Regions from separate parts of the Priestia sp. Y58 genome, predicted to be linked through region 1. Evidence: riboswitches for the same ligand, from Rfam matches in the RefSeq annotation. Region 1 holds a riboswitch; each other region holds the start of a gene.
What was found. Region 1 has a riboswitch for S-adenosylmethionine ahead of MMB68_RS14260 (hypothetical protein). Riboswitches for the same ligand answer to the same signal wherever they lie in the genome.
Positions count from the first base shown of each region.

Region 1 (3,284 bases):
TCGCTGCAACTGTGTCTATACGAATGCCTTGGGGAGAACATCCAGGTCCGTTTGCTGTTCCGCACCTTTGGTGGTTTGCAGTGGACCCGTCGTTTGCCAGTAAAGGCGTTGGATCTAAGCTGCTGCATCTAGTAGAGGAAGAGATAATAAAAAATATGTTTAAATCACCAGGTGTGTCTTTAGGAACAGCAAAAGAACATCCTTGGTTAGTTGAGATGTATGAACGAAAAGGATATGTTCAAGCTAAAGAAAAGCACCTTGCAGAAGGTTATACGACTGTATTTCTTTATAAAAAATTCAACGAGGTACATTCTTTGTCGTAAAAGATAGAGAAGTGATCCAAATTAAGACATGTGAAAGAGTGATAAAGATGACAGATCAATTACTACTAAATAAGCTAATAGACATACGCCGTGAGCTGCACCGGTTTCCAGAACTTTCAATGAAAGAATATGAAACAACTAAACGTATTAAAAAGTGGTTAAAACACTATGATATTTCTATAGCGGATGAATTCCAATTAGACGTAGGAGCAGTAGCAGAAATTGTGGGAGGAAAGCCGGGACCTACTATCGCTATTCGAGCTGATATTGATGCGCTGCCAATTGAAGAAAAAACCAATCTGCCCTTTGCTTCTGAAGTGAACGGTGTTATGCACGCATGCGGCCATGACTTTCACACGGCTTCTATAATCGGAGCAGCCATTCTTCTCAAAGAGCGTCAGAAGGAGCTTTGCGGCACGGTTCGATTTATCTTTCAACCAGCTGAAGAAACGGCTTCTGGAGCAAAAATGCTAGTTGAAAAAGGTGTGCTCGAAGGAGTGGAAGCGATATTTGGGATGCATAACAAACCGGATCTTCCTGTAGGAACCATTGGTATCAAACCGGGACCTTTAATGGCAAGTGTTGATCGTTTTGAAATTGACGTCAAAGGAGTAGGAGGTCACGCGGGTATTCCTGAAAAAACAATAGATCCGATTGCTGCTGCTGGTCAAATTGTTACTAGTTTACAAACCATTGTCAGCCGTAATCTCAGCCCCTTTCAAAATGTTGTTGTCAGCATAACTCAAATCCATGGAGGGAGCTCGTGGAACATCATTCCTGACAAAGTAACGCTTGAAGGAACGGTGCGTACCTTTCAAGAAGAAGCGAGAGAAAAAATACCGGCTCTTATGAAACGAACTGCTGAAGGGATCGGCGCAGCTTTCGGGGCTTCAGTAGACGTTAAATGGTATCCATATCTTCCTGTAGTAAACAATGATGATACGCTGGAAAAACTGGCTATTAAAGCGGCGGAGGATCTTAGTTATCAAGTCGTAGAAGCTGAACAATCGCCTGGAGGAGAAGATTTTGCCGTATATCAGCAGCATGTACCAGGATTTTTTGTATGGATGGGTACAGCTGGAGAATATGAATGGCACCATCCTTCTTTTTCATTAAATGAAGAGGCATTGCTTGTAGCAGCTGCGTATTTTGCTAATCTAAGCTTTCATTTTTTGAATTCATTCCATTACCTAAAAAATTAAAATATTTTTATTTTTCTATTTACGCGGATGAAATTGTTTGATAAAATAAATTTTAAATTAAAAAAGTTATCACGAGTGGACGAGAGATCTGGCTCTTTGACTCCACAGCAACCTACGAATGTAAGGTGCTCCTACCAGCAAAGCATGTGCTTTGGGTGATAAAACGGGTGAAAAACTCATTTTGCATCAAAGCAAAATGAGTTTTTTTTATTTTTCTAAAAGGAGAGGGTTTTATGAGTCATACAGCAGTTGCAGCACATACAGGAGAGAAAGCATTAAAGGAAGCGGTGAAATTATTAGGAAAGCATTATCAAGTAGCTTATCGTGAGTTAGAAACATTTTATGAAATTGTGGTCGAAAACCATGTTCGTACATATGCTGTAGGCATAGATATTAAAGATGTACAAAAAGCAAATGAACTAGAAATTTATTCATCATGCTGTTCCAAACTTGAGCGAGTAGGCTGTCTTTTATAGAAGAAGTCTGCTCGCGCCTCTATTTTTTAAGTATTTTTAAATAGAAAGCATGGTTTTTGACAAGCAAAGAATCTGGTGGGTATAATCAATATTCACTAGGTTTTAAGATTAATCATAAATTGTCGAAATTTTTACACAAATTAAAGGTTACATTCGAAATGAATTGTGGTATGTTATAAAACAAGAATATTTTATGAAAGGAGCATTGAAATGGAAATGTCTCTTGAACACGGAAACGATGCAGGAAGCGAACAGCTTATTGATCGTATCCTAGACTTTTTAGAAGATGACGAAAAGTAAAAAAAGAGTGTGCGGTGCTATCCCTAGCCGCGCACTCTTTTTTTATCATGTGCGTAAAGGCAGCGCCATACTATGATACATAGGGATAGAATGAAAGGGTCTCTGTCAAAGGGATTGACGAATGGTTTTGTTTGATAGAAAATTTAGAAAAAGGAAAGAGATGAAGGGTATGTCGAACAAAACATCTTTGTATCAAACAAAAGAACAGTTAAAAAAGCTTGTAAGCGAATTGGTTTCTATACCTAGCGTGACAGGAACGATGGCAGAAGTGGAAATGGCTGAATCGATAGCGTCGTATTTATTGAAGCTGCCTTACTTTCAAAAAAACGAGCAGGTCGAGCTTCATTCAACAGGAGACGGGCGATCAATTGTCACAGCTTTTGTTCAAGGGAAAAATACGAATAAAACAGTTGTATTAGTAAGTCATTACGATGTAGTGGATGTACAAGATTATGGACAGTGGAAAAAGGATGCTTTTCACGCTGATACATTAACGAGTACTTTTTATAACCATATGGAACAAGTTCCGGCACACGTACAAAAAGATATGATAAAAGGAGACTGGCTTTTTGGCCGAGGAACGATGGACATGAAAGCAGGCATTGCCTTGCATATCAGTATGGTTGAACGAGCGTGCAACGGAGAGTTTGACGGAAACATCCTGCTGCTGTCGGTGCCGGATGAAGAAGTAAATTCGCTTGGGATGAGAAAAGCAGTGCCTGTTCTTTTAGAGATTGCCCGCAAACATAAGCTGGATTTTTCTCTCATGCTGAATGCAGAACCAGTGTTCAGCCGCTATCCTGGAGATCAAACGAACTACGTGTACTCAGGATCGATTGGGAAAATCATGCCAAGCTTTTTGTGTTATGGAAAAGAAACTCATGTAGGGGAACCGCTAGCTGGTTTAAATGCTAATTTACTAGCTTCTTATTTAACAAAAGAAATAGAATTAAACGTTGATTTTTGCGAAAAAGTAAGAGATG
Region 1 is NZ_JAKWFL010000004.1:191,425-194,708, forward strand. Features, by position in the region: gene MMB68_RS14250 (GNAT family N-acetyltransferase) at 1-323, shown strand, start outside; gene MMB68_RS14255 (amidohydrolase) at 371-1,525, shown strand; SAM riboswitch class I at 1,589-1,690, shown strand; gene MMB68_RS14260 (hypothetical protein) at 1,759-2,001, shown strand; gene MMB68_RS14265 (M20/M25/M40 family metallo-hydrolase) at 2,471-3,284, shown strand, end outside.

Region 2 (3,284 bases), on a different contig from region 1:
GGCAATACCGTATTATCAATAGAGTCAATTGAATAAGCGGCACGAGTATTCTCTGTTAAACTATTATCATTGTAATCTGCTACTTTCGTATTTTGATTTAACACTACATTTTCCAGTACGGCGCCGAAGCGAATTGCATTGAAAATTTGCGGTTCTTTTTCTTCGGAAAGCTGAATGCACTTCGCGTAGCATCCTCCTTCAATATTAAATACACCAGAGCTTGACCAACCGTGCTCGTCATCTCCGATTAAACGACGGTTTGCATCAGCAGAAAGCGTTGTTTTACCCGTTCCAGATAAACCAAAGAATAATGCAACGTCACCTTCTTCTCCTACGTTAGCAGAACAGTGCATGGATAGAATATTGTTTTGAGGAAGCAAGAAGTTCATCACTGAGAAAATAGATTTTTTCATTTCACCAGCGTATTCAGTTCCTCCAATTAGCACAATACGTCGCTCTAACGAAAGAATAATGAAGGTTTCAGAATTTGTCCCGTCTGTTTCAGGATCAGCTTTGAACGTTGGAGCTGCTACAATTGTAAACGGCTTCACATCATCATTTGTTTTTTGTTCGGCTGAAGGGCGAATGAATAACTGCTGAGCGAATAGGTTGTGCCATGCAAATTCATTAACTACTTGAATTGGTAACTGATACTTTTTATCAGCTCCAGCATATCCATTAAAAACAAAAAGTTCATCCTGCTTCTTTAAGTGGGTTAAGACTTTTTTGTATAGCGCATCGAATCGCTGAGCAGAAATTGGCTGATTGACAGGTCCCCATTCAACCGTTTTTGAAGACACAGCATCGCTTACAATAAATTTATCTAAAGGAGAGCGACCTGTATATTTCCCAGTTTCGACTGACACAGCACCTGTAGAAGTCAGCGTTCCTTCGCGTCGAGCTAGAATTTTTTCAACAAGTTGTGGAACAGATAATTGGTGTTTTGTTGTTTTTAATTGAAGCAAACCATTTAATTCGATAGACATATCAACAGTACTCATGTGCACTACCTTCCTTTTTTAGCTATTATTTATTCATTAATGTTTGAAATTTATAATTAGTATAACACATTTATTTAATTATTCTATACTATTTAACTAAAAATGTTTGTGTATTATAAAAAAATGTACGTTATACCTATTTTAGACACATGTATATGTGCTAGAAGCGAAAAAAGTGAAGCTATTTTAAGTGAAAGCCTCATTTTGATCTGTCTTATTAACCAAACTTAGTAATAATTCTTAATAAGATGTACTATTTCAGAATTTGAGTATGTTACATTAAAACCGATTCAAACATAAAGAGATGATTTCCATTTGAATGTTGTTGACAGTGAAGCGCTTTTTCATGTATTATATGTCCTTGAACGGATACTCTCTTATCCCGAGCTGGTGGAGGGACAGGCCCTATGAAACCCAGCAACCATCGTCATTTTTTTGTGTAGACGATAAGGTGCTAACCTGATGCAAGGGCACAACCTTGATCGATAAGAGTGAAAGGCTTATGTAGAATTTGATACCTTTCCTCGATACAAGGAAAGGTTTTTTTATATTTTTTAACGTGTAATGAAAATAAGGGAATGAGTACCGTATCACAATGTATCGTATTTATAAGGAGGAAAACTGATGTCAACACAACGTCGTCTGTTCACGTCAGAATCTGTTACAGAGGGACATCCCGATAAAATTTGTGACCAAATTTCTGACTCAATTCTTGATGCTATCCTAGCAAAGGATCCAAATGCTCGTGTTGCTTGTGAAACAAGCGTAACAACTGGTTTAGTTTTAGTAAGTGGTGAAATTACAACTTCTACTTACGTGGATATTCCTAAAACAGTTCGTGAAACAATTAAAGGAATTGGCTATACTCGTGCAAAATACGGATTTGATGCTGAAACTTGTGCAGTATTAACATCTATCGACGAGCAGTCAGCTGATATCGCTGCTGGTGTAGACCAGGCGTTAGAAGCACGTGAAGGTCAAATGTCAGATGAAGAAATCGAAGCAATCGGAGCTGGAGACCAAGGGTTAATGTTTGGTTATGCATGTAACGAAACAAAAGAATTAATGCCTCTTCCAATTTCATTAGCTCATAAACTTGCTCGCCGTCTAACAGAAGTACGTAAAGAAGAAATTCTTCCTTACCTTCGCCCGGATGGTAAAACACAAGTAACAGTTGAATATGATGAAAACAACAAACCTGTTCGCATCGATACAATTGTTATTTCAACTCAGCATCACCCAGAAGTAACGTTAGAGCAAATTCAACGTAACTTAAAAGAATATGTTATTAATCCAGTTGTTCCCAACGAGTTAATTGATGAAAATACAAAGTATTTCATTAACCCAACAGGACGTTTCGTAATCGGCGGTCCTCAAGGAGATGCTGGTTTAACTGGTCGTAAAATTATCGTTGATACTTACGGCGGATATGCTCGTCACGGCGGCGGTGCATTCTCTGGTAAGGACGCAACAAAAGTAGACCGTTCAGCAGCTTATGCAGCTCGTTATGTTGCGAAAAACATTGTAGCAGCTGATCTTGCTGATAAATGTGAAGTACAACTAGCATATGCAATTGGTGTTGCACAGCCAGTATCTATTTCAATTGATACATTCGGTACAGGAAAAGTTTCTGAAGAAGTACTAGTAGACGTAGTACGCAAAAACTTTGATCTACGTCCAGCAGGCATCATTAAAATGCTTGATTTACGTCGCCCAATTTATAAGCAAACAGCAGCTTACGGCCACTTTGGTCGTACGGATGTGGAGCTTCCTTGGGAGTTCACAGACAAAGCGGAAGCATTAAAAACTCAAGCTTTAGCTAAATAATAAAAAAATCTCCGTGAAAACGGAGATTTTTTTATGCCCATTGAATACCTGCAGCAGATTTTTCTACGACACCTTCATATTCTGAAAGCAAATGCTGAAAAATGGCGTCCCATGATTGAGTAAGAGCATATTGTCTCGCTGCATGCCCAAAGTGAAGCCGCTGATGCAAATCATCGAGTAAATCTGTAATAGCCGAACTGAATTCTTCTAAGGAGTGAGGTTTGCAAAGGTAGCCGTTTCGCCCGTGCTGAACCATCTGTTTAACTCCTCCTGCATTTGCTGCCACTACAGGAGTTCCAGAAGCAAGAGACTCCAGCACAACATTTCCGAAGGTTTCTGTTTCTGAAGGAAAAACAAACAAATCAGATGATGAATAGATATGAGCAAGTTGCTTACCTTCAAGGAAGCCTGTAAATGTCATATGCTCAGATGCTTGCTGCTGCATTTGTTCTTTTA
Region 2 is NZ_JAKWFL010000001.1:1,066,891-1,070,174, reverse strand. Features, by position in the region: gene pckA (phosphoenolpyruvate carboxykinase (ATP)) at 1-1,001, opposite strand, end outside; SAM riboswitch class I at 1,376-1,493, shown strand; gene metK (methionine adenosyltransferase) at 1,626-2,828, shown strand; gene MMB68_RS05575 (glycosyltransferase family 4 protein) at 2,860-3,284, opposite strand, start outside.
Region 2: linked by a shared signal. The riboswitch ahead of metK (methionine adenosyltransferase) and the one ahead of MMB68_RS14260 (hypothetical protein) in region 1 are both predicted to bind S-adenosylmethionine.

Region 3 (3,284 bases), on a different contig from region 1:
AATGATACCGCAAACCGCTGTTAACATTGGATAGAATGTAAATGGAATAATCTCAATCGGTGAAACTTTAGCAAATCCTGCTGCAAGAAGCATTTGTGCGCCGTAAGGGATAAGCCCTTGAACGCTGCATGAAAACAAGTCAAGCAGACTGGCTGATTTACGATTATCAATTGAATACTTATCAGAGATTTCTTTTGCTAACGGACCTGCTGTAATAATTGAAATCGTGTTATTAGCCGTTGCTAAATTTGTTAAACTTACCAACCCAGCGATGCTGAATTCTCCACCTTTTTTCGTTTGGATGCGTCGTGTTAATAAATTCAATAAGAACTGAATACCGCCGTTATAGCGGATGAGCTCAACCATTCCGCCAATTAATAGAGATAAAATAATTAACTCTGACATTCCGCCAATACCTTCTGTCACAGTTTTAGCAAGAGAAGAAAGCGTGTAGCTTCCGTCAGCTAATCCAATTACGCCGGCTAGCACGATTCCTCCGGTTAAAATGCTTAATACGTTTGCACCAAATACTGCAGCAACGAGTACGCCGATATAAGGCAAGATTTTAAACCAGCTGAAATCTTTAATTTCTACTGATGACGTGTTGCCTAGCGTCATTACAAGCAATAAAATTACCGTAACAATCGCTGCAGGAAGTACGATAAAAAAGTTCACTTTCAATTTATCCGTCATATTTGTTTTTTGCGTACGAACTGCCGCAATCGTTGTATCAGAAACAACAGATAAATTATCACCAAACATTGCACCGCCAATTACACCTGCTATTGCCAATGTAACAGAAACATGCGCTTGCTCACTGATTCCTACAGCGATAGGTCCTAGCGCAGCAATTGTTCCCATTGATGTTCCCATCGAAATTGAAATGAATGCGCCAATAACAAAGATTCCTGCTACGACTAAACTTTGCGGAAGCACGGAAAGCGCTAAGTTTACTGTTGAGTCAACAGCTCCCATACCTTTAGCGACTTCAGAAAAAGCACCTGCTAAAATAAAAATAAGCACCATAATAATGATATCAGGATGCCCTGCTCCTTTAGCAAAACGCTCCACTTTTACATTAAGTGAATCTTTGCGGTTCATAGCCAGCGCTACAATAGCTGCAATAATAATGGCTACTAATACAGGCAGCTTATAAAAATCTCCCGTTATAATTCCTGATCCGACAAACAGGACTAAAAAGACGCCCAGCGGTAACAGCGCCCAGCCGTTTCCTTTTTGTTGTTCCATTCTTAACACCTCTTGTTTACGTAATAAAAAAGACCTCTTCTTATTGACAAGAAGAGGTCTCTTATTTGTATCATAAGATTACCCTTCTCATCTTCCAAACGAAACATCGTCTGCTGGATTTGGCACCGCACTGCGTACAGCCAGTTGCCGAGACATCATAGGGCCAGTCCCTCCGTCTCTCTTGATAAGAAGTTTATAGTTGTTTTAAAAATAGTCTTTCACTACTGTAATCTCTTTTTATTTAATTGTCAAATGCTATTTCAGAAAAATGTATAGTGCGAAAATTCTCACATCAATTAGCTACGTCACGTTTTAAAAACGCTGCCCAAGCCACGCCCATAAAGAAGACAAAGTGTGCAACTAAGATGAAGATTGAAAATGGAATCGTCATGCCGTCAAACATCGTCTTCATTCCGTTCATATACTGCACAAAGTTTGTGTTGGCGAACAGTAAAAATTTCCCCCACCATAAACCAAACTCTGACACTATTCCAGTTACTGCTTTCGCTCCGATACTTACGACAATAGCTAGACTTGAAGCAAGCGCGCTGTTTCTAAATAAAGACGACAGCATGAATGCGAACGTCATCATCATAAACGTTTCCATATACGCACTGTCATACGTAAGCGTAATGTTTTTAAGCAGCTGCGCATCTCCTTCTAGACTGGCAAAGCCAAAGAACAATGCTCCCCATACAAACGAAAAAAGCAAATAGCTCAGTAAATAATACAAGCTAATTAAAATGAGCGTTATGTACTTGGATGCTAAAATCGTTGAACGTCTAGCAGGGCGAATTAAAAGAAGCTTAATGGTACCTGCTTCAAACTCTTTTGCAACCATTGACCCTCCAACAGCAAGCGCGAAAAATTGAACGAGAATCAGCATACCTGAACTAAATGACAGGAAGTTCAAAATATTGTCTTCTGTTCCTGCACTGTTTGCTACTTTCTTCATTAAAAGAGCCATACAAAGAGTTAAAATGCCGATTGTAATAAACGTGATTTTTGTACTTCTTTTGTGAAACCATTTCATATGTTCATTTTGAATTAGCTTAAGCATGGTGCTCTCCTTCCGTAACGGACATAAACGAATCTTCAAGCGTCTCATACACAGGGGTAATTCGGTAGACTGAAATATCGCTGTCCACTAATTTTTTATTCACAGCTGGAATCTGCTCTTTTACAATCGCCACGTCGATACTATGTGATCTCACCGTTACTTCAAATTCTTGTGATAAAAGATTCGCTGCTTTTTGTGCATCAGACACTTCAAATTCTACGTACATTCCTTGATCTTGACGATTTGGAGATAGATCTTGAATAGCTTTTAACTCGCCGTTTTGAATAATGCCAACGCGGTCACATAATGCTTCTACTTCTTTTAATAAGTGGCTCGCGATTAAGATTGAAATTCCTTCTTCCCTGCAAAGCGTTTGTAAATATGTACGAAACTCTCTCATTCCCGCTGGGTCTAGACCATTTGTTGGTTCGTCTAGTAAAAGCAATGCAGGCTTATGTAAAATAGCTTGAGCTACTCCTAAACGCTGTCTCATCCCAAGAGAATACGTCTTCACTTTTGCATGAATGCTGTTTTCAAGCTTTACTAAAGCAATCACTTCATCCAAGCGTTCTGATGTGATCCCTTCATGCATATTCGCAAAGTGTTTTAAATTTTGATAGCCCGTCAGATAATCATAAAACTCAGGGTTTTCGATAATCGCTCCAATTGATTTCATAGCTGATGTAAACTGTTCTTTTAAAGGAAACCCATTAACGGTAATCGTTCCCTCTGTTTCTTTAATTAGCCCTACGACGGTACGAATTAGCGTTGTCTTTCCAGAGCCATTTGGACCAAGCAATCCGAAAATCTCACCGCGCTCAACCGATAAGGATACATCATGCAAAATGGTTTTCTTCCCAATTACTTTACTGACATGATCTACTTGTAGCACTGTTTCTGTCATCATGTACATCCTTTCTTTAATTAGCAATACGCCTTCTATTGTTTCTCTTTTTTAACTATTTGTCTACTATAA
Region 3 is NZ_JAKWFL010000003.1:367,782-371,065, reverse strand. Features, by position in the region: gene MMB68_RS11935 (Na+/H+ antiporter NhaC family protein) at 1-1,248, opposite strand, end outside; SAM riboswitch class I at 1,333-1,439, opposite strand; gene MMB68_RS11930 (ABC transporter permease) at 1,541-2,308, opposite strand; gene MMB68_RS11925 (ABC transporter ATP-binding protein) at 2,301-3,212, opposite strand.
Region 3: linked by a shared signal. The riboswitch ahead of MMB68_RS11935 (Na+/H+ antiporter NhaC family protein) and the one ahead of MMB68_RS14260 (hypothetical protein) in region 1 are both predicted to bind S-adenosylmethionine.